Regions from separate parts of the Streptomyces sp. NPDC044061 genome, predicted to be linked through region 2. Evidence: riboswitches for the same ligand, from Rfam matches in the RefSeq annotation. Region 2 holds a riboswitch; each other region holds the start of a gene.
What was found. A riboswitch is a leader RNA that binds a small molecule or an ion and turns the genes downstream of it on or off. The one in region 2 is predicted to bind cobalamin.
Positions count from the first base shown of each region.

Region 1: linked by a shared signal. The riboswitch ahead of nicT (Nickel transporter NicT) and the one ahead of AC07CM_RS11895 (ribonucleoside-diphosphate reductase subunit alpha) in region 2 are both predicted to bind cobalamin.
Region 3: linked by a shared signal. The riboswitch ahead of AC07CM_RS21400 (cobalamin biosynthesis protein) and the one ahead of AC07CM_RS11895 (ribonucleoside-diphosphate reductase subunit alpha) in region 2 are both predicted to bind cobalamin.

Region 1 is NZ_JBWKFL010000049.1:92-7,469, reverse strand. It holds gene AC07CM_RS42460 (glycosyltransferase family 2 protein) at 69-962, opposite strand; gene nicT (Nickel transporter NicT) at 1,456-2,565, opposite strand; cobalamin riboswitch at 2,593-2,780, opposite strand; gene AC07CM_RS42450 (ArsR/SmtB family transcription factor) at 2,861-3,217, shown strand; gene AC07CM_RS42445 (hypothetical protein) at 3,230-3,469, shown strand; gene AC07CM_RS42440 (alpha/beta hydrolase) at 3,689-5,317, shown strand; gene AC07CM_RS42435 (amidase domain-containing protein) at 5,623-6,507, shown strand; gene AC07CM_RS42430 (hypothetical protein) at 6,521-7,078, shown strand.
Region 2 is NZ_JBWKFL010000006.1:99,547-106,924, forward strand. It holds gene AC07CM_RS11885 (DUF3311 domain-containing protein) at 1-56, shown strand, start outside; gene mctP (monocarboxylate uptake permease MctP) at 53-1,681, shown strand; cobalamin riboswitch at 1,888-2,015, shown strand; gene AC07CM_RS11895 (ribonucleoside-diphosphate reductase subunit alpha) at 2,142-4,505, shown strand; gene AC07CM_RS11900 (ribonucleotide-diphosphate reductase subunit beta) at 4,505-5,518, shown strand; gene AC07CM_RS11905 (GlxA family transcriptional regulator) at 5,766-6,728, shown strand; gene AC07CM_RS11910 (bifunctional albaflavenone monooxygenase/terpene synthase) at 6,751-7,378, opposite strand, start outside.
Region 3 is NZ_JBWKFL010000012.1:234,629-242,006, reverse strand. It holds gene AC07CM_RS21420 (class II aldolase/adducin family protein) at 1-461, opposite strand, end outside; gene AC07CM_RS21415 (lysozyme) at 649-1,419, shown strand; gene AC07CM_RS21410 (inorganic phosphate transporter) at 1,563-2,819, shown strand; gene AC07CM_RS21405 (hypothetical protein) at 2,854-3,081, shown strand; cobalamin riboswitch at 3,200-3,340, shown strand; gene AC07CM_RS21400 (cobalamin biosynthesis protein) at 3,441-4,385, shown strand; gene AC07CM_RS21395 (cobyric acid synthase) at 4,382-5,890, shown strand; gene cobN (cobaltochelatase subunit CobN) at 5,887-7,378, shown strand, end outside.

The DNA.
Region 1 (7,378 bases), on a different contig from region 2:
CGTAGAAGGGCCCCGGTCGGCGGAGGTGAACGACCGGGGTCCTGTCCCGTACCCTCCGTGCCCCTCGCTCAGACGACGGGCGGGCGCCCCAGCCGGGTCAGCCGCCACACCGTCCGCCAGCGCATCGGCCGCCGCTCGCCGGCCGGCTCCCGCAGCCCCTCCGCGAACCCGCCGAACCAGGCCCGCAGCCCGGCCGGGGAACGGGTGCGGGCGAGGGTGAGCAGCGTCCAAGCCCCCAGGTGCACCGGGACGAGCGGCAGCGGAAGCCGGCGCCGGACGAGCCACACCCGATTGCGGGCGTTGACGCGGTAGTAGATGGCGTGCCGGGCCGGTGAGGTCTTGGGGTGCCGCAGGAGCAGTTCGGGGGCGTAGAGGATCCTCCAGCCCTCGTCGGCGGCCCGCCAGGCGAGGTCGGTCTCCTCGTGCGCGAAGAAGAACTCGGCGGGCCAGTCCCCGGTCTCGGCCAGCATCGCCATGCGGAAGGCGTGCCCGCCGCCGAGGAAGCCGGTGACGTAACCCCCGCGCAGGGGGTCGGACTTGCCGAGCCGGGGCACGTGCCGCTGCTGGGTCTCGCCGTGCTCGTCGGCGATCCGGAAGCCGACGATGCCGAGGCGCGGGTCGGCGGCGTACAGCTCGCCCACCCGGCGCAGCGCGTCGGCGTCGACGAGCAGCCCGTCGTCGTCGAGTTCGACCACGATGTCGACGTCGCCGTACTCACGGAGCCGGGCCAGGGCGACGTTGCGGCCGCCCGGGCAGCCGAGGTTCTCCTCGACGTCGATGGTGGTGACCTCGCCCGGCAGGGACAGCCGCCGGGCGAACTCCGGCAGCCGGCAGCCGTTGCCGACGATGACGATGCGGGCGGGGGCCACGTCCTGCTTGGCCACGGACTCCAGCAGGGCGTCGACTTCGGCGGGCCGGTTGCCCATGGTCACCACGGCGACGGCGATCCTCGGCTCCACCACGTCCCTCACCCCATCCGGCGTACGACGGCACCGGCGTCCTGACCGCGCGGCGCTCGCCGTTCACCAAGATGTTGCCTCAGAGGCGCCGGTTCACCTGACGTGGATTCACTTTGCGGCCCCTTTGCTGCGGTTTTGTCCGCGCCTTTCCCGGCGCGGATGGGTCAACCCAGATGGCTGCCGCGTCGACGAGCGCCCAATACTCCTGGCAGGAGCCATTGCCACCGCTTCGACACCGCCCTCTCTTCCGAGCGCCCCCCACGACGCGGCGGCAGTGGGCGCCCCTCGGATCACGACCGGCCGCCCGGCCCGCTCCCCCGTCCGGGGAACGCCACGGTCCTCTCCCCCCACGGTAGGAAAGGCCTCGAGATGTCACGTTCCACTTCGGGCACCGCGTCGAGTCCGTCCGGGTGCGGCCGCGCCCACCGCCGTCACCGCCGTGATGGCCGCTCCGCACCGGATCTGACGGCGGCAGCCGCCGTAGGCGAGGAGGCCGTCAGCCCACGTCGGCGGCGCGAGCGGTCCAGCGCTCCTCGACCTTGGCCAGGCGCCAGTACCCTACGGCCACGGCCCAGACGACCACGAACAGGCCGACGATGACGTAACCGACGTTGTCCAGGTCCAGTCCCGCGATCCAGCCCGTGACGTCGTCGCGCAGACCGAGCTTGTCGTGCAGGACGCCGACCAGTTCGATCGTGCCGACGAAGAAGGCCACCGCGATGGACAGTCCGGTGATGGTGAGGTTGTAGAACACCTTGCGCACCGGGTTGGAGAACGCCCACTGGTACGCGAAGTTCATGAACGTGCCGTCGAGGGTGTCGAACAGGCTCATACCGGCCGCGAACAGCAACGGCAGGCACAGGACCGCGTACCACGGCAGTCCGGCGGCGGCGCCGTTGCCGGCCAGGGCGAGGAGCAGCACCTCCGTCGTGGTGTCGAAGCCGATGCCGAAGAGGAAGCCGAGAGGGAACATCTGGCCGGGCCGGCGTATGGACCTGGTGAGCCGACCCAGCAGGCGGTTCATGAAGCCGCGCGAGTCGAGGTGGGCCTCCAGCTCCGCCTCGTCGTAACGCCCGGACCGCATCGCCTTGAAGACGCGCAGAATCCCCAGCAGCGCCACGAGGTTGAGGGCGGCGATGAGATACAGGAAGGAGCCGGAGACCGTCGTGCCGACCGTGCCGAGGACCTGGTGGGTCCGGGAGCCGTCGTTCATCAGGGTGCCGGCGAGCTTCGCGCCGCCGGCGACCAGCACGGCCATGACGACCACCACGCTGGAGTGGCCGAGCGCGAACCAGAAGCCCACCGACACCGGCCGCTTGCCGTCGGCCATCAGCTTGCGGGTGGTGTTGTCGATCGCCGCGATGTGGTCCGCGTCGAAGGCGTGCCGCATGCCGAGCGTGTACGCCGTGACGCCCAGGCCGATGCCGAACGCCTTGGTGCCGACCTCGTAGTGACGCGGTATCACGAGCAGGAACAGGATGCCGAACGCGACCACGTGCAGGGCGACGATCACGGCCAGGAGGCCGGCGGTCCGGACGGTGTCCTCGCGTCGCCAGCGGAAGGACGGGGCGGCGGTGGTTTCGGGCACGCCTTCGGACACGGTCATACGGTCACGCTCCAGCACCTCGTGGATCAGCTTCGTGATGCCGTGGCCGGTCTCCTGGCTGACGGGTCGACGCGCCCGCCCCTGCCTTCCCGGCCGTGCGGCCAGTGGCGTGTAGGGGGCGGGAACTTCCCGATCACAGTGGCGAGGGCCGCTCCGGACTGAGCCCCTGAGGGCTGTCACCGGTCTTCCCGAACACCACGGCCCGTTCACCCTAGAAGGGCGTGGGCCGTGGCTGCAAGGCTGCACATCTGAACAGGTATGGAGGCCTGCGGCGGTGCCCTGCGATGATGGCTCCATGCATCTCGTCCCCGCGGAACGTGCCGGGCAGCGCACCATCGACGGCCATCGGGTGTGCGACGCCATCGCCGCGGTCGGCGAGCCCGAGCGCGTACGGGCCTGGGCGGACCGCTTCTCGCTGCTCTCCGATCCCGGACGGCTGTCCCTGCTGCTCGCCCTCCACGAGGCCGGCCCCATCGCGGTCTCCGACCTCGCCGTCGCCACCGGGATGAGGGACACCGCCGTCTCGCAGGCGCTGCGCCTGCTGCGGACCGCGGGCGTGGTCGAGGGCGAGAAGGACGGCCGGGTCGTGCGCTACCGCCTGGTCGACACATCGATCTCCGGGCTGCTGCGGCACTGCGTGTCCGGCGGCTGAAGGCTCGGCACGATGGCCTCCCTCGTCCACTTCAAGAAGGAGTCCGAGGACGGGTCGGTCGTCCGCCACTCCTTCGGTGAGGACCCGGCGGAGATGCCCCGGCTCCTGACCATGAACACGCACACGCACACGCGCACGGCCCGGCCGGACGACGGCGCCGTCGACCACACCTTCCTCAAGGCATCCCGGAAGATCAATGCCGTCTACGACGAGCGGTCCCGGTGGCCGGAGCGGGGCATGACCGCGGGCTGATCCCTCCTGGTCCGGAGGTGTCCGGGGTGTTCGGGTCACCGAGGCCGGGAGCGGGCCGGGGGCTACGGGTTTCGCCGCAGGCGACACGGTGACGGTGGTTCGGCCATTTGGCCGCCGTCGGTTCGCGTGCGCTGCCGGGCCGCGGTGCCGTTGACGCGGAATGCGTGCCGACGCCCGACACAGCGGGGCGTCCGGCGCTCAGCCGTGGAGGGACAAGGCATGGGCATATCCGGACCGACAGCGGGCCGTCGGGGTCGTGCCGCGCTCGTCGCCGTGTTGGTGACCTGCTCGACCGTTCTGAGCGGGCAGGACCTCGCCGCGGTCGGCGGCGCGCCCACACCTTCGGTGCCGGCCCCGAAGCTGGACTGGAGACAGTGCGTTCAAGGCAGCCCGTTCGACTGCGCGACCGCGAAGGTGCCGCTGGACTACGGCAACCCGGGTGGCCGCACCATCGACCTGGCCGTGGTCAAACGGAGGGCGACCGACCCCGGCCGCCGCATCGGCACCCTGTTCTTCAACCCCGGCGGACCCGGCGGGCCGGGAACGGTCCAGATGCCGCAGAACTACGCGTCCTTCCCGCGCGAGGTGCGGGAGCGGTTCGACATCGTCAGTTGGGACCCCCGCGGCATCGGCAGCAGCACTGCGGTGAACTGCTTCGCGAGCCGCGAAGCAGCCGCCGCCTGGAGCGCGAGCAAACCGGCGGGCTTCCCGGTGGGCGAAAAGGAGCGGACGGCCTGGACCGCCGCGTACAAGGACCTGTCCCGGCGCTGTGAGCGGCGAGACCCCGAGCTCCTGCGTCATGTCTCGACCGCCGACACCGCTCGCGACCTCGACCAGCTCCGCCGGGCGGCGGGCGAGTCCCAACTCACCTATCTCGGGATCTCCTACGGCACGTTCCTGGGCGCCACCTACGCCAACCTCTTCCCGGGCAAGGTGCGCGCCATGGTCCTCGACAGCAACTGGGACCCGCAGGCCTGGACGAATCACGCCTCCGACGACGCCCGGCTCACGGCATTGCTGCGCTTGGGCTCGGACCGCTCCGCGGCAGCGACCCTGGACAGGTTCCTCGCCCTGTGCGGGTCCACCACCACCGCCCGCTGCGCCTTCTCCGCCGGCAGCCCGAAAGCGACCCGGGACAAGTTCGACCAGCTGATGCGGCGGCTCCGGAAACGTCCCGTGGGCACGTCGACCTATGCCGGCACGGTCGCCGACGTGGTGAACAGCCTCTACGTCGTTCACCCCGGCTGGACGGACCTGGCCGGCAGGCTGCAGGACCTGTGGCAGGGCCGCACCCCGAAGCCGTCCCCACCCCCGCCCGCCCCACCAGTCCCGAATCCGGATCCGTACCTGGGCGAGGAACAGGCCGCCGCGGTGTTCTGCGGCGACAGCCCCAATCCACGCGACCCCGGCGCCTACCACGCTCTGGAGGAGGCCGGCGCCCGCCGTGCGGGTGACGCCGGACGCTACTGGACATGGAACGCCGAGGGATGTGCCACCTGGCCGGCGGTCGCCGCGAACCGTTACCGCGGCCCGTGGAACAAACCCACGGCGCACCCCGTCCTGGTGGTCGGCACCGTCTACGACCCCGCCACTCCCTACTCGGGCTCCCGGGCCATGGTCCAGGAACTGGCAGACGCCCGCCTGCTCACCAACGACGGATACGGGCACACGGCCCTGATAAACCCCAGCAACTGCGTCAAGGGCCACGAAAGCCGCTACCTCATCGACGGCACCCTCCCCCCGACCGGAACGACATGCCGTCCGGACACGCCCCCCTTCGCCCCGCCGAAGCCGAGCGGCGGCATCGCCACCGGAGGTGGCGGGACGGCCCACGAGAGACGCGCCTGAACGAGAGCACCCCAGGACGGAGGAGATCCGAGCCGGGGTTCCGGGACGAGCCGCTTTGCTCGGAGGCCGCTTGAAACCGGCCAACCAGGAACCCGCGCGTCCGCTCCTCCGTCCTCCCACAGGGTGTGCCACGTCTGCCGGCCACCATTGCAGACATTACTGGCCAATCCGTACAGATTCGGCCAAAGGTCCAAAATTCGCTCCCCCATCATGGCTACTCATGGGTAACCTCAATGGATCCCGAAGCCGCCTCGACCGAAACACTGGCGGCCGGGAACCGTTCACAGGGGGAAGGAACCCGACTCTTGCGTAACAAGCTCGGCCGCACGATCACGTGCGCAGCAGTGCTCGCCCTCACCGCCACCGGCGCCGTCACGGGAACAGCGAACGCCGCCACGGACGTTCCCGACGCCACCGGCACCATCACGGGAACAGCGAACGCCACCACGGAGGCTGCCGACAACGCCGCCACAGACGTTTCCGGCGACGCCGCCACAGAGGTCTCCGACACCGCCTCCGCAGATGTTCCCGACGCGGTGTGGACCACAAATGGTTGGCCCGCGCCTTCAGCCGATCCGCACCTGCCCGACGCAAACGGCAACATCCCCGCCGACCAGGAGCAGGCACCGCAGCCGCTCATCGACGAAGGCATCTACGGCCCTGCCGCCGATCCGGTGCCCACGTCGGCGGAGTCGGCCTCGGCAGCTGCGGCGATCTCCGGCAACGGAACGGCCAACTGGGCATACAACAACCTGGACACCAGGTGGGAGTACAGGACCGACTGCGCGAACTTCGTCTCGAAGGCCCTGTACCACGGGGGCGGGATGCAGATGCGCCCCGGCGGCCGCAAGGCGGACAACGCGTGGTGGCAGGGCAGGTACGGGTTCGGCAAGAGCTGGAGCTGGACGAGTGCGGACTACCTCCGGCGGCACGTGACCAGGTGGCGGCACTCCGCGATGATTCCGCACGAGTACAACGCCAAGGTGGGGGATCTCGTCTTCTTCAAGTGGAAGAGGGAGCGGGTCTACAACCACGTGGCGATCGTGTCGGCCATGGTGCAGGGGCACGCCAGGATCGTGCAGCACGGCCTGAAGAATGAGACAACCCTGCACGAGGTGCTCGAACGGTACAGTCACACCTCGAACCCGATCGAGAAGGTCACGATCGTCAGGCCCAAGGACCGTGGGTAGCAGGGACGTTGAGATGCCGAGGTTGAAGCGGAGTCACACAGCGGCCGGATGGCTGGCAGCAGCAATGGTCCTGACGGCTGGATGCTCCGTCCTGGACAGCAGCTCTGCTGATGCCAGAGGACCCGGCGCGTCCTACGAGCAGGCGTACGCCGACCACGAAGCGCTGCACGTGGTCGGCTACCCGTCCACCGGCTCTCTGCTGGTGGTGCAGAAGCTCGTGTGGGACATCGCCGACGGCAGGACGGACGAACTCCGCAAGCTGGCGACCAGCGACGGCAGCGAGACGGATGCCCGGAAGACGGCCGCCAACTGGATCAAGGGCTTCGGTGCCGGCGCCCGCGGCAAAGTGACAGGCGATTTCTATGACGACGGCTCGGAGCGCCAAGTCGTGGTCCTGTACTTCCATGACACCCACCAGGTCAAAGAGTTCACCGTTCGGCTCGATGGCGACGCGGGCAAGGAGGACTGGCGGATCCTGATGAAGTCGACCGATTTCAAGGACGCCACCCACGCTCCCGGCTGGGCGCCGAAGGAGCCGGGGGGAACCGGCTCCAGGAGGAAGAACACCTGATCACAGGAGCACCCGGGGCTGTGGGTTCGGCCCGGAAGCAGGCGCGTCATATCCATGCGCGCGACTGAAAGTCCACGTAGGCCAAATTGACATATGTGGCAATATGGCCTACGTGGCACTTGATGCCGATGGGGGCTTCTTCAGCGAACCCTCAGCGGGGAGAGCTCAGACAGGCGAGAGGAGTGAACATCATGATCGCCAAGCTGCTCGGCAAGCTGTCCTTCACCCGCCACTACGGTGCGTACGGGGAACACGACTGGGACTCGTACGTCGGCGCCGACTCGGCCTGACCGCACTGGC
Region 2 (7,378 bases):
GGCAGCGTGACCAGGGCGCCCGCAGGGCGACCGCGGACAAGGGGGCGGCGAAGTGAAGGACGGCGTCAACGGCGTCGCACTCGGCGTCTTCATCTTCTTCTTCCTGGCCGTCACGGTCATGGGCTTCCTGGCCGCGCGCTGGCGCAAGGCCGACAACGAGCACTCCCTGGACGAATGGGGCCTCGGCGGACGGTCGTTCGGCACCTGGATCACCTGGTTCCTGCTCGGCGGCGACCTGTACACGGCGTACACCTTCGTCGCCGTCCCGGCGGCGATCTACGCGGCGGGCGCGGCGGGCTTCTTCGCGGTGCCGTACACGATCCTGGTCTACCCGCTGATCTTCACGTTCCTGCCCCGCCTGTGGTCGGTCTCGCACCGCCACGGCTACGTCACGACCTCGGACTTCGTGCGCGGCCGCTTCGGCTCGAAGGGCCTGTCGCTGGCCGTGGCGCTCACCGGCATCCTCGCGACGATGCCGTACATCGCGCTCCAGCTCGTCGGCATCCAGGCGGTGCTGGACGTGATGGGCGTCGGCGGCGGCGAGAACACCAACTGGTTCGTGAAGGACCTGCCGCTGCTCATCGCCTTCGGCGTGCTGGCCGCGTACACGTACTCGTCGGGTCTGCGCGCCCCCGCCCTGATCGCGTTCGTGAAGGACACGCTGATCTACATCGTCATCGCGGTGGCGATCATCTACATCCCGATCAAGCTGGGCGGGTTCGATGACGTCTTCGCCAAGGCGGGTGACGCGTTCAGCCAGGTCAACCCGGCCACCGGCAAGCCGCGCGGCGCGCTCGCCCCGCCGGAGGCCGGCCAGTGGACCTACGCCACCCTGGCGCTCGGCTCCGCCCTCGCCCTGTTCATGTACCCGCACTCGATCACCGCGACGCTGTCGTCCAAGAGCCGTGAGGTGATCCGCCGCAACACCACGCTCCTGCCGCTGTACTCGCTGATGCTGGGCCTGCTCGCGCTGCTCGGCTTCATGGCGATCGCGGCCGGAGTGAAGGTGACCAACGGGCAGTTGGCGATTCCGCAGCTGTTCGAGAACATGTTCCCGGACTGGTTCGCGGGTGTGGCCTTCGCGGCGATCGGGATCGGCGCCCTGGTGCCCGCGGCCATCATGTCCATCGCGGCGGCCAACCTCTTCACGCGCAACATCTACAAGGACTTCATCAAGCCGGACGCGACGCCCCAGCAGGAGACCCGGGTGTCCAAGATCGTGTCGCTGCTGGTGAAGGTGGGCGCGCTGGTCTTCGTCCTGACGATGGACAAGACCGTGGCCATCAACTTCCAGCTGCTGGGCGGCATCTGGATCCTGCAGACCTTCCCGGCCCTGGTCGGCGGCCTGTTCACCCGCTGGTTCCACCGCTGGGCGCTGCTCGCCGGCTGGGCGGTCGGCATGGTGTACGGCACGTTCGCCGCGTACGGGGTGGCCTCGCCGACCCAGAAGCACTTCGGCGGCTCGGCGAAGGAGATCCCGGGCATCGGGGAGATCGGCTACATCGGCCTCACGGCCTTCGTCCTCAACGTCGCCGTCACGGTGGTCCTCACCTTCGTCCTGAAGGCCCTGAAGGCCCCGGAGGGCATCGACGAGACCAACCCGGGCGACTACACGGCCGACGCCGGCGACGCGGGCGTCCAGGTGGAGCTTCCGCCCGCCACCGCGGGAAGCGCCCACTAGCGCTCCCCCACAGGCGCGGGGAACCGCGCCCAGACAGCACGACGAACCCGCAGCGGGCCGCCGAGACCGAGCAGCACGGCGGCCCGCTCTTCGTGTGCGCGTGCGCACGGGGCCACCCGGCGGACATCACTCTCCTCATCCGGGAGTTGACCCTCCGAAGCGGCGGCGACACAACATCTGGGGGTGACACCACGACCCGGCACTAGATGTATGCTCATCCTCGCTGTCGCCGCAGGGGAATCCGGTGCGAATCCGGAACTGTCCCGCAACGGTGTACTTGCGTGCATCCGCACGCCTGTTCAGTCCGAGGACCTGTCGCCAGCACGCGCCCGGCCGTCCGGCTCGGGTGCTCATCGACGTCCGGGCCTCGTGGAGTGGGCCGGTGGACGCGACGCCGTGCGCGCTCGTGCTGCCCCCTGCCCTCCGCAAGGCCCCCGTGCCGAGCGAGGGAGAGCCCCACGTGACCATCGCGCCAGCCGATCCGGCTTCAGTCGGCGACCTGAAGACCGACGGTCCCGGTACCGCGCTGCTGCGGACCCTGACCGAGCTGACCGCCGACCTCCCCGACGCCGACCCCGGCCGGGTCGCCGCGGCCGCGCTGCGCGGCCGGTCCGCACGGGCTGACGAGGCGGAGTTGCGCGAGCTGGCCACGGAGGCGGCCGCCGGACTCATCTCCGAGGACCCCGCCTACTCCCGGCTGGCCGCCCGGCTGCTGACCGTCTCCATCAGGGCCGAGGCCGCCTCCCAGGGCGTCACCTCCTTCACCGGGTCCGTCGCCGTGGGCCACCGCGAGGGCCTGGTCGCCGACCGCACCGCGGAGTTCGTGCGGCTGCACGCCGAGCGGCTGGACTCGCTGATCGACACGGCGGCCGACGACCGCTTCGGCTACTTCGGCCTGCGCACCCTGCACAGCCGCTACCTGCTCCGGCACCCCATCACCCGGCAGGTGATCGAGACGCCCCAGCACTTCATGCTGCGGGTCGCCGCGGGCCTCGCCGAGGACGACACCGCCCGCTCCGTGGACGAGGTCGCGGCGCTCTACGGGCTCATGAGCCGCCTCGACTATCTGCCCTCCTCCCCCACGCTCTTCAACTCCGGCACCCGGCACCCGCAGATGTCGTCCTGCTACCTCCTCGACTCCCCGCTGGACGAGCTGGACTCCATCTACGACCGCTACCACCAGGTCGCCCGCCTCTCCAAGCACGCCGGCGGCATCGGTCTGTCGTACTCCCGCATCCGCAGCCGGGGTTCGCTGATCCGCGGCACCAACGGGCACTCCAACGGCATCGTCCCGTTCCTGAAGACCCTGGACGCCTCGGTGGCGGCCGTGAACCAGGGCGGCCGGCGCAAGGGCGCGGCCGCGGTGTACCTGGAGACCTGGCACTCCGACATCGAGGAGTTCCTGGAGCTGCGGGACAACACCGGTGAGGACGCCCGCCGTACGCACAACCTGAACCTCGCGCACTGGATCCCGGACGAGTTCATGCGCCGGGTCAACGCCGACGAGCAGTGGTCGCTGTTCTCCCCGGCGGACGTGCCGGAGCTGGTGGACCTGTGGGGCGAGGAGTTCGACGCGGCCTACCGCAAGGCGGAGGCGAACGGGCTCGCCAGGAAGACGATCCCGGCCCGCGACCTGTACGGCCGCATGATGCGCACCCTCGCGCAGACCGGCAACGGCTGGATGACCTTCAAGGACGCCGCCAACCGCACGGCCAACCAGACGGCGACCGCGGGCCACGTCGTGCACTCCTCCAACCTCTGCACGGAGATCCTGGAGGTCACGGACGACGGGGAAACGGCGGTCTGCAACCTGGGCTCGGTCAACCTCGGCGCCTTCGTGACGAACGGCGATCTCGACTGGGACCGCCTCGACGAGACGGTCCGCACGGCCGTCACCTTCCTCGACCGCGTGGTCGACATCAACTTCTACCCGACCGAGCAGGCGGGCCGCTCCAACGCCAGGTGGCGTCCGGTGGGCCTGGGTGCGATGGGTCTGCAGGACGTCTTCTTCAAGCTGCGCCTGCCCTTCGACTCACCCGAGGCGAAGGCCCTGTCCACGCGGATCGCCGAGCGCATCATGCTCGCCGCGTACGAGGCCTCCGCCGACCTGGCCGAGCGCAACGGCCCGCTGCCGGCCTGGGAGAAGACCCGCACCGCCCGGGGCGTCCTGCACCCCGACCACTACGACGTGGAGCTGACCTGGCCGGAGCGGTGGGCCGCCCTGCGCGAGCGGATCGCCTCCGTCGGCCTGCGCAACGCGCTGCTCCTCGCGATCGCGCCCACCGCGACCATCGCCTCCATCGCGGGCGTCTACGAGTGCATCGAGCCGCAGGTGTCCAACCTGTTCAAGCGCGAGACGCTGTCCGGTGAGTTCCTGCAGGTCAACTCGTATCTGGTGAAGGATCTGAAGGAGCTGGGGGTCTGGGACGCCCGGACCCGGGAGGCGCTGCGCGACTCCAATGGCTCGGTGCAGGACTTCGCGTGGATCCCGGCCGACGTAAGGGCGCTGTACCGCACGGCGTGGGAGATCCCGCAGCGCGGTCTGATCGACATGGCGGCGGCCCGCACCCCGTTCCTGGACCAGGCGCAGTCCCTGAACCTGTTCCTGGAGACGCCGACCATCGGCAAGCTCTCCTCGATGTACGCGTACGCCTGGAAGTCGGGCCTGAAGACGACGTACTACCTGCGCTCGCGCCCGGCGACCCGGATCGCCCGCGCCGCGCAGGCGCAGACCCAGAAGACCATCCCCGTCCAGCAGGTCACCGACCCCGACGCGGTCGCCTGCTCCCTGGAAAACCCCGAGTCCTGCGAGGCCTGCCAGTAATGACCACCCGTAACCAGAACCTCCTCGACCCGGGCTTCGAGCTGACCCTGCGTCCCATGCGCTACCCGGACTTCTACGAGCGCTACCGGGACGCCATCAAGAACACCTGGACCGTGGAGGAGGTCGACCTCCACTCGGACGTCGCCGACCTCGCCAAGCTGACGCCGGCCGAGCAGCACCTGATCGGCCGTCTGGTGGCCTTCTTCGCCACGGGCGACTCGATCGTCGCGAACAACCTGGTGCTGACGCTGTACAAGCACATCAACTCCCCCGAGGCGCGGCTCTACCTGAGCCGTCAGCTCTTCGAGGAGGCCGTGCACGTCCAGTTCTATCTGACGCTGCTCGACACGTACCTGCCCGACCCGGACGACCGGACGGCGGCCTTCGCGGCCGTGGAGAACATTCCCTCCATCCGCGAGAAGGCCGGGTTCTGCTTCAAGTGGATCAACGAGGTCGAGAAGCTGGAGCGGCTGGAGTCCCGGGCCGACCGCCGGCGCTTCCTGCTCAACCTCATCTGCTTCGCCGCGTGCATCGAGGGCCTGTTCTTCTACGGCGCCTTCGCGTACGTCTACTGGTTCCGCAGCCGGGGCCTGCTGCACGGTCTGGCCACCGGCACCAACTGGGTGTTCCGCGACGAGACGATGCACATGTCCTTCGCCTTCGACGTGGTCGACACCGTCCGCAAGGAGGAGCCGGACCTCTTCGACGACGAGTTGCAGCAGCAGGTCACCGACATGCTGCGGGAGGCCGTCGAGGCCGAGCTGCAGTTCGCGCGCGACCTGTGCGGTGACGGCCTTCCCGGCATGAACACCGACTCGATGCGGCAGTACCTCGAGTGCGTCGCCGACCAGCGCCTGACGCGTCTCGGCTTCGCCCCGGTGTACGGCTCGGAGAACCCGTTCTCCTTCATGGAGCTGCAGGGCGTTCAGGAGCTGACGAACTTCTTCGAGCGCCGCCCGTCGGCGTACCAGGTCGCGGTGGAGGGCACCGTCGACCTGGACGAGGACTTCTGAGGCCTCCTTTCCCCACGGGCCTCCTGGGCCCTCCTGATCTGACGGTCGATGATCCTGTCGCGCAGGATGCCGATCACCGCCGGGAGGACCAGGAGGCCCAGGATCCCGATCACGGCGATCATTCCGAGCAGTCCTTCTGTCTGTGCCGTAGTCATGACACCACTGTCGCGCGGGACACTCCTTACCAACAGTGGCAGGACTGCCGTACACCCTCGATTTACTGCCACCGTCGAGGCACACTGGCAGCATGCTGCGAAACGTGGTCGCCGTCCTCCTCGACGGCGTGAATCCCTTCGAGCTGGCGGTCGTCTGCGAGGTCTTCGGGACCGACCGCAGCGACGAGGGCCTACCGGTGTACGACTTCGCGGTCGCCTCGGCCGAGGGTCCGACGCTGCGCTCGCACGCGGGTTTCTCGCTGCAGGTCGAGCACGGCCTGGAGCGCCTGGAGCAGGCCGACCTGATCGCCGTGCCGGCCGGGTCCTGCTACGACTCCCGGGAGTTCCCGCCCGAGCTGCTGGCGGCCCTGCGCCGCGGGGTGGACCGCGGCGCCCGGGTGCTCAGCGTCTGCTCGGGCGTCTTCGTGCTCGCCGCGGCCGGGCTGCTGGACGGCCGGCGGTGCGCCGTGCACTGGCACCACGCGGACGAGCTGGCCCGGCAGTACCCGCGGCTGACCGTCGAGCCCGACGTGCTCTACGTCGACGAGGACCCGGTGATCACCTCCGCCGGCACCGCGGCCGGCATCGACGCCTGTCTGCACCTCGTACGCAAGGAACAGGGCCCGGAGGTCGCCAACCGGATCGCCCGGCGGATGGTGGTGCCGCCGCACCGGGACGGCGGGCAGGCGCAGTACATCGAGCGGCCGCTGCCCAAGGCCCCGTGCGACACCGTCGGCGAGGTCCTGGTGTGGATGGAGGAGCACCTCGACGAGGAGGTGACCGTCGAGCAGCTCGCCGCCCGCGCCCACATGGCCCCGCGCACCTTCGCCCGGCGCTTCCAGCAGGAGACGGGAACCACCCCGTACCGCTGGATCCTGCGTCAACGGGTACTGCTCGCACAGGAGTTGCTGGAGGGAACGGACGAGACGGTGGACGCGGTCGCCGCGCGCACCGGGTTCGGCACGGCGGCCGCGCTGCGCCACCAGTTCGTCCGCGCGCTCGGTACGACACCCAACGCCTACCGGCGCGCGTTCCGGGGCCCGCAGGCCGCCTGAGCGTGCGCCGGTGCCGGGCGACTCACCAGGGCACCGGGTTCAGCAGCAGCCGGTGCGGCCGGAGCGTGATGCCCACGCGGGTGTGGTCGTTCGACCCGCCGACCTGCTCGAAGCGGTACTTCGCCGAGATCGCCGCGGTGATCAGGCTCAGCTGGGCCATGGAGAAGTGGTCGCTGGGGCACTTGCGGTTGCCGACGCTGAAGGGGCTCATGGCGTACTTCGGTACGTCCTTGGCCCGCTCGGGCAGCCAGCGGTCGGGGTCGAAGTCGAGGTGCCGGTCGTAGGAGCGGGCGTCCCGCTGGATGGCGTAGGGGCTGTAGACGATGTCCGCCCCGGCGGGAATGCGATAGCCGCCGAGCGCGGTGTCCGTCACCGCGCGCCGCGTCAATATCCATACGGCGGGCCGCAAACGCATCGCCTCGACCACGACATTGTTGGTGTGCCGCAGCGCCCGGACGTCTTCGAATCCGACCGGTCGACCACCGGTCACGGATTCGACCTCGGCACGCACCTTCTCGGCGTGTTCCGGGTGTTCGGCGAGCACCTGGAGCAGCCACATGATCGTGGACGCGACAGTTTCGCTGCCTGGGGTAACTATCGCCACCACCTGATCGTGGATCTCCTGTTCCCCGATGGGGTCGCCATTGTCG
Region 3 (7,378 bases), on a different contig from region 2:
AGGGCCCGGAGCATGTTCTCGGCCAGTTCGTCGGTGCCGTAGGTCGCGTACGGGGCGACTCGGACCGGGCCGCCGAGGGCGGCGGCCATGTAGTGGATCGGGGGCAGTTCGGCCACGAGGGTGGAGACGGCCGTGGCGTGCACGGCGTGGGTGTGCACGACGGCGAGGGCGTCGGTGGTGCGGTAGACGGCGAGGTGCATGGGCAGTTCGCTGGTCGGCACCAGCGTGCCGAGCACCTGCCGCCCGTCGAGGTCGACGCCGGTGATGTCGTCCGGGGTCAGCCGGTCGTACGGCACGCCCGACGGTGTGACCAGCACGAGGTCGCCGACGCGCGCCGAGACGTTGCCGGAGGTGCCGACGACCAGCCCGTCGGTGACGGTCCGGCGGGCCGTCGTGACCAGTGCCTCCCAGATCCGCGCCGCTTCCGCTCGCCGTTCCGCGTCCCGCCGCTGTTCAGCCATGCCGCGATCCTGCCAGCCGCCCCGTCACGCGGAAATCCGTCGGCACACTTCGGGCCGGAAGTCGCACGGCCGAACGGGTGGCAGTACCCGCGAAACACCGTGAAGCACCCTGCCCCCGCGATCGTCAGTCATTTAATGATTTTTCCTGCTCGCTGGACGACGTTCCGCCGCCACTCCAGGGGGACGCATGGCTCGTGATCGCACACCCTTCCGTTCCCGTCACCACGCCGGCGTTCTCGCCGCCGTCACCGCGGCACTGGCCCTCACGGGCACCCAGGCCGCGGCCGCCGCGCCCGCCGGCTCGTCGATGTCCGCGCCGGGCCTGCCCAGGGGGCACGACGTGTCGTCCCACCAGAAGCACGTCGACTGGCCGGCCGCGCGGTCGGAGGGCGCCCGGTTCACCTACATCAAGGCGACCGAGGCCACGGCCTACCGCAACCCGTACTTCCGCCGGCAGTACGACGGCGCGCGCCGGGCGGGCCTGATCCGCGGCGCCTACCACTTCGCGCGGCCGGACCGGTCCTCGGGCGCCGAGCAGGCCTCGTACTTCGTGCGGCACGGCGGTGACTGGCTGGCGGACGGCTGGACGCTGCCACCCGCGCTCGACATCGAGTACAACCCGTACGACGCGCGGCACCGGTGCTACGGACTGGACCGGAAGCGGATGGTCCGCTGGATCCGCTCCTTCAGCGACGAGGTCCGGCAGGAGACCGGCCGCCGCCCGGTGATCTACACCACCGCCAACTGGTGGGCGGCCTGCACCGGCGACAGCCACGCCTTCGCCCGGGACCACGCCCTGTGGATCGCCCATCACGGGTCCCGGGCCCCGGGGTCGCTGCCGGGCGGATGGTCGCGCTGGACCTTCTGGCAGTACGGCGTCCGGGGCGGTCTGCCGGGTGACCAGAATCTCTTCCACGGGCCGCCGGGCCGACTGCGGGCCTTCGCGCGCGGCTGGTAGCCAAGGGGTGCCCGGGGCGTCGGGGACGAACGAAACCCCGAACCCTGATTCCCGACACCCTCACGCCTGCCCCAGTTCACCTTCCGTTCACCCAGGTTGCCTACGGTCCAACAGCCAACGACCTCGAAAGATTGCCTGGGTAAATGGAAAACTTCTCGCTGATCCTCGCGATTGTGGTGGTAACCGCACTCGCGTTCGATTTCACGAACGGTTTTCACGACACCGCCAACGCGATGGCCACGACCATCTCGACCGGTGCGCTCAAGCCCAAGGTCGCGGTGGTCATGTCCGCCGCCCTCAACCTTGTAGGCGCTTTCCTCTCCGTGGAGGTCGCCAACACGATCTCCAAGGGTCTCGTCGATGAGAACGGCATCCGTCCCGAGGTCATCTTCGCCGCCCTGGTGGGCGCGATCCTCTGGAACCTGATGACCTGGCTGGCGGGACTGCCCTCCAGCTCCTCGCACGCCCTGATGGGCGGCCTGATCGGCGCCACCGTCGCCTCCGCCGGCTTCGGCGCCGTCCACGGTGACGTCCTGGTCACCAAGGTCCTGCTCCCGGCGGTCGCGGCCCCGGTCGTGGCCGGCATGGCGACCGTGTTCGCCACCCGCTTCTCCTACGGCATCGGCGGCAAGGCCGACGGCGAGGCCACCCGCAAGGGCTACCGGGCCGGCCAGATCGCCTCTGCCGGTCTGGTCTCCCTCGCGCACGGCACCAACGACGCGCAGAAGACGATGGGCATCATCACCCTCGCGCTGATCGCGGGCGGCGCCATCGCCCCGGGCTCCAACCCTCCCACCTGGGTGATCCTCTCCGCGGGCCTGGCCATCGCGCTCGGCACCTACATCGGCGGCTGGCGCATCATCCGCACCATGGGCAAGGGCCTGACCGACCTGGAGCCGCGTCAGGGCTTCGCCGCCCAGACCAGCGCCGCCACGGCCATCCTGGCCTCCTCCCACCTCGGCTTCTCCCTCTCCACCACCCACGTGGTCTCCGGCTCGGTGATGGGTGCGGGCCTGGGCCGCAAGGGCGGTGTGGTCCGCTGGTCCACCGCGACCCGCATGTTCGTCGCCTGGGCGCTCACCCTCCCGGCCGCCGCGCTGGTCGGCGCGCTCGCCGAGTCCGTCACGGACCTGGGCGACTGGGGCACCGCGGTCGTCGCCGTCTTCCTGGTCGGCGCCAGCGCCGCGATCTGGAAGCTGTCCCGCCGCGAGGTCGTCGACCACACCAACGTCAACACCGGCGACGGGACCGAGGAGCCGGCCGGTGTGGTGACCACCGCCATCGCCGCGGTGACCCCGCCGCCCACGGGCACGGTCACCGAGGGCCTGACGGCCACGATCCCGGCTCCGGCCGCGACCGACCCCGCGACCCCGGCGGTTCCGCCGGCGGCGACGGTCTGACCCCGAGCACCCGGTAACTGAAGGAAGCATCCCCATGAAGATCGACTGGGCGGCTCTCGGCTCCGTCTTCGGCGTCAGCCTCGCGTTCACGGTGGGCCTGGTGGCCCTGTTCACCCTCGGCGTCAACGGTCTGTCGCGGCGCGAGAAGGCCGCCGCGCAGGGCAACTCGGCGGCGCTCGCGGTCACCGGTGCGTACCTGTGCTTCGCGGCGTGCGCGGCCGCGGTGGCCTACGGCATCTACCTGATCGTGGCCAAGCCCTGACCCACCGTCCGAAAGGCTCCCCACCGGTGTGATCCGGTGGGGAGCCTTTCGCATGCCCGGACTTCACCGGTGTGGGTCTCAGCACACTCTCCCCGCGCAGGTCAAAGGCAAGTTGACGGCCCTTCCGGGCGCGTGGTGGACTGCCCGGGCCAAGTACGGCGGCAGGAGAGGAAGCCGGTGCGAATCCGGCGCGGTCCCGCCACTGTCACCGGGGAAGGAATCCCGGGAGCCAGGAACTCTCACCGCCGGTCTCGTCGAACCAGGGCGCGGACACCCTGAGTGAGGACATATCGCCATGCGCGGCTGCCGATCGAGGTTCAGTAACCGGGCCCTGCCTGCCCCCACGGCCGGCTGACCCGATGGGTGCCGATCGCACTTACGCGTACGGCGCCGCCGCCGGCCTTCTCGGCGACCTGCTCCTCGGCGATCCACGCCGTGGGCATCCGGTCGCCGCGTTCGGGCGGGCCGCCGGGGCCGTGGAACGCGTGCTGTGGCGCGACCACCGCGGGTGGGGGGCGCTGCACACCGGCGTGTGCGCCGGAGGCGCCGTCGCGCTCGGGGCTCTCGCCGAGCGGGCCGTACGCCGCTCTCCCACCGCCACCGTCGCGTTGACCGCCGCCGCCACCTGGGCCGTGGTCGGGGGCACTTCGCTCGCCCGGGAGGCCCGGACCGTCGGACGCGCCCTGCAGGCCGGCGACGTGCAGACCGCCCGCGCGCGGCTGCCGCATCTGTGCGGCCGCGACCCGCAGGCGCTGGACGCCGACGGTATCGCCCGGGCCGTGGTCGAGTCGGTCGCCGAGAACACCTCCGACGCCGTCGTGGGCGCTCTGGTGTGGGGCGGCGTGGGCGGGGTCCCCGGGCTGCTCGGGTTCCGGGCCGTCAACACCCTGGACGCGATGGTGGGGCACAAGTCGCCCCGCTTCCGCCGCTACGGCTGGGCCTCCGCGCGCCTCGACGACGTCGCCGGGTGGCCGGGGGCGCGGTTGACCGCCGTGCTCGCCGCGGCGGCCGGACCCGATCCCCGTGGCGCCCTGCGCGCCTGGAAGACCGACGCGCACCGGCATCCGAGCCCCAACGCCGGGCCCGTGGAAGCCTCGTTCGCGGGTGCCCTCGGGGTGCGGCTGGGCGGGACGCTCTCCTACGGCGGCCGCGTCGAACACCGGCCCGTCCTCAACGGGGACACCGGGCGGGCCGTCCAGGTCACCGACATCGACCGGGCCGTACGGCTCTCCCGCCGCGTCGGCCTGCTCGCGCTCGGCGTCACGGTCGCCGCGCGCCGACTCGTGAAGGGACGTGCGAAGTGAACGGTGGTCTCCTCGTCGCCGGCACCACCTCCGACGCCGGCAAGAGCGTCGTGACGGCCGGGATCTGCCGGTGGCTGGTGCGCCAGGGCGTCAAGGTGGCGCCCTTCAAGGCGCAGAACATGTCCCTCAACTCGTTCGTCACGCGGGAGGGCGCGGAGATCGGGCGGGCGCAGGCGATGCAGGCCCAGGCCTGCCGGGTCGAGCCGACCGCGCTGATGAACCCCGTGCTGCTCAAGCCGGGCGGCGAGCAGAGCAGCCAGGTGGTGCTGCTGGGGCGGCCGGTGGGCGAGTTGAGCGCGCGCGGCTACCACGGCGGGCGCCAGCAGCGGCTGCTCGGCACCGTGCTGGAGTGCCTGGCCGAGTTGCGGGGCACGTATGACGCGGTGATCTGTGAGGGGGCGGGGAGCCCGGCCGAGATCAATCTGCGGCGGACGGACATCGTGAACATGGGGATCGCGCGGAACGCGCGGCTGCCCGTGCTGGTGGTGGGGGACATCGACCGCGGGGGCGTCTTCGCCTCCTTCTTCGGGACCGTCGCGCTGCTCTCGCCCGAGGACCAGGAGCTGGTCGCCGGGTTCCTGGTGAACAAGTTCCGGGGGGACGTCACGCTGCTGGAGCCGGGCCTGGACATGCTGCACGGGCTCACCGGGCGGCACACCTACGGCGTGCTGCCGTTCCGGCACGGGCTCGGCATCGACGAGGAGGACGGACTGCGGGTCTCGCTGCGCGGCACCGTACGGGAGTCCACCGTCGCTCCCCCGGCCGGCGAGGACGTGCTGCGGGTCGCCGTCTGCGCGATCCCGCTCATGTCCAACTTCACGGACGTCGACGCGCTGGCCGCCGAACCGGGTGTCGTGGTGCGGTTCGTGGACCGGCCGGAGGAACTGGCCGACGCCGACCTGGTGGTGGTCCCGGGCACACGCGGGACCGTGCGGGCGCTGCAGTGGCTGCGGGAGCGGGGCCTTGCGGACGCCCTCGTCGGGAGGGCCGCGCAGGAGCGCCCGATCCTGGGCGTCTGCGGTGGTTTCCAGGTCCTCGGCGAGCTCATCGACGACGAGGTCGAGTCGCGCGCCGGGGAGGTGGCCGGGCTCGGACTGCTGCCCGTCCGGGTGCGGTTCGCCCGCGAGAAGACCCTGACCCGGCCGGCCGGGGAGGCCCTCGGCGAGCGGGTCGAGGGGTACGAGATCCACCACGGGATCGCCGAAGTCACCGGCGGAGAGCCCTTCCTGGACGGCTGCCGGGTCGGACAGACCTGGGGCACCCACTGGCACGGCTCCCTGGAGTCGGACGGCTTCCGGCGGGCCTTCCTGCGCGAGGTGGCGGCCGCCGCGGGGCGCCGCTTCGTACCGGCCCCCGACACCTCGTTCGCCGCGCTGCGCGAGGAGCAGCTCGACCGGCTCGGCGACCTGATCGAACAGCACGCGGACACGGACGCGCTCTGGCGGCTCATCGAGTCGGGCGCGCCACAAGGACTGCCTTTCATTCCACCGGGAGCGCCCGCATGAGCACAGTGTTGTTGTTGTCGACCGCCGACACCGATCTGCTGGCGGCCCGGGCCTCCGGCGCCGGCTACCGGATCGGCAACCCGACCCGGGTGGACGTCACGCAGGAACTGCCGGGCCTGGTCGAGGGCGCGGACATCGCCGTCGTGCGGCTGCTGGGTGGCAGGCGCGCCTGGGAGGACGGGCTCGCCGCGCTGAGGGCGTCGGGTGTGCCGAGCGTGCTGCTGGGCGGCGAGAGCGTGCCGGACGCCGAGCTGATGGCCGAGTCCTCGGTGTCTGCGGGTGTCGTGGCGGAGGCGCTGAAGTACCTGGTCGAGGGCGGCCCCGCGAACCTGACCGAGCTGGCCCGGTTCCTCTCCGACACCGTGCTGCTGACCGGCGAGGGGTTCGAGGAGCCCCGGAAGATGCCGGAGTACGGGGTGCACGGCACGTACGAGAGGCGGGACGGCCGGCCGACCGTGGGCGTGCTCTTCTACCGGGCGCACGAGCTGAGCGGCAACACCGCCTTCGTGGACACGCTGTGCGAGGCGATCGAGGCGCGTGGCGCCAACGCCCTCCCCGTCTACTGCGGTTCGCTGCGCGGCGCGGACGCCGGGCTGTACGAGCTGCTGGGGCAGACCGACGCCCTGGTCGCCACCGTCCTCGCGGCCGGCGGCACGCACGCCTCGCAGGCATCGGCGGGCGGCGACGAGGAGTCCTGGGACATCGGGGCGCTCGCCGAGCTGAACATCCCCGTGCTGCAGGGGCTCTGCCTCACCTCCTCGCGGGCGGCCTGGGACGAGTCGGACGCCGCTCTCTCCCCCATGGACGCGGCGATGCAGGTCGCGATCCCCGAGTTCGACGGCCGGCTCGTCACCGTCCCGTTCTCCTTCAAGGAGCAGGGTCCGGACGAGGTCCCCGTGTACGTCGCCGACCCCGAGCGGGCCGGGCGGGTCGCCGGAATCGCCGTACGGCACGCACGGTTGAGGCACAAGCCGAACGCCGAGAAGAAGATCGCGCTGGTGTTCACCGCCTACCCGACCAAGCACTCCCGGGTCGGCAACGCGGTCGGCCTGGACACGCCCGCCTCGGCGGTGCGGGTGCTGGACGCGCTCCGGGACGCCGGCTACTCGCTCACCGAATACCCCTCCGGCGGCGACGAGTTGATCCACCGGCTGATCGAGGCCGGCGGCCACGACGTGGAGTGGCTGACGGAGGAGCAGCTGGCGGCGGCGCCCGCGCGGGTCCCGCTGGCCGACTACCGGGCGTGGTTCGAGAAGCTGGACCCGGAGCTGCGGGACGGGATGACCGAGGCGTGGGGCGAGCCGCCGGGCAGCCTGTACGTCGACGGCGACGACATCGTGCTGGCCTCGCTCCGGTTCGGGAACGTGGTCGTGATGATCCAGCCGCCGCGCGGCTTCGGCGAGAACCCGATCGCGATCTACCACGACCCCGACATGCCGCCGTCGCACCACTACCTGGCGGCCTACCGCTGGCTGGACGACAGCTTCG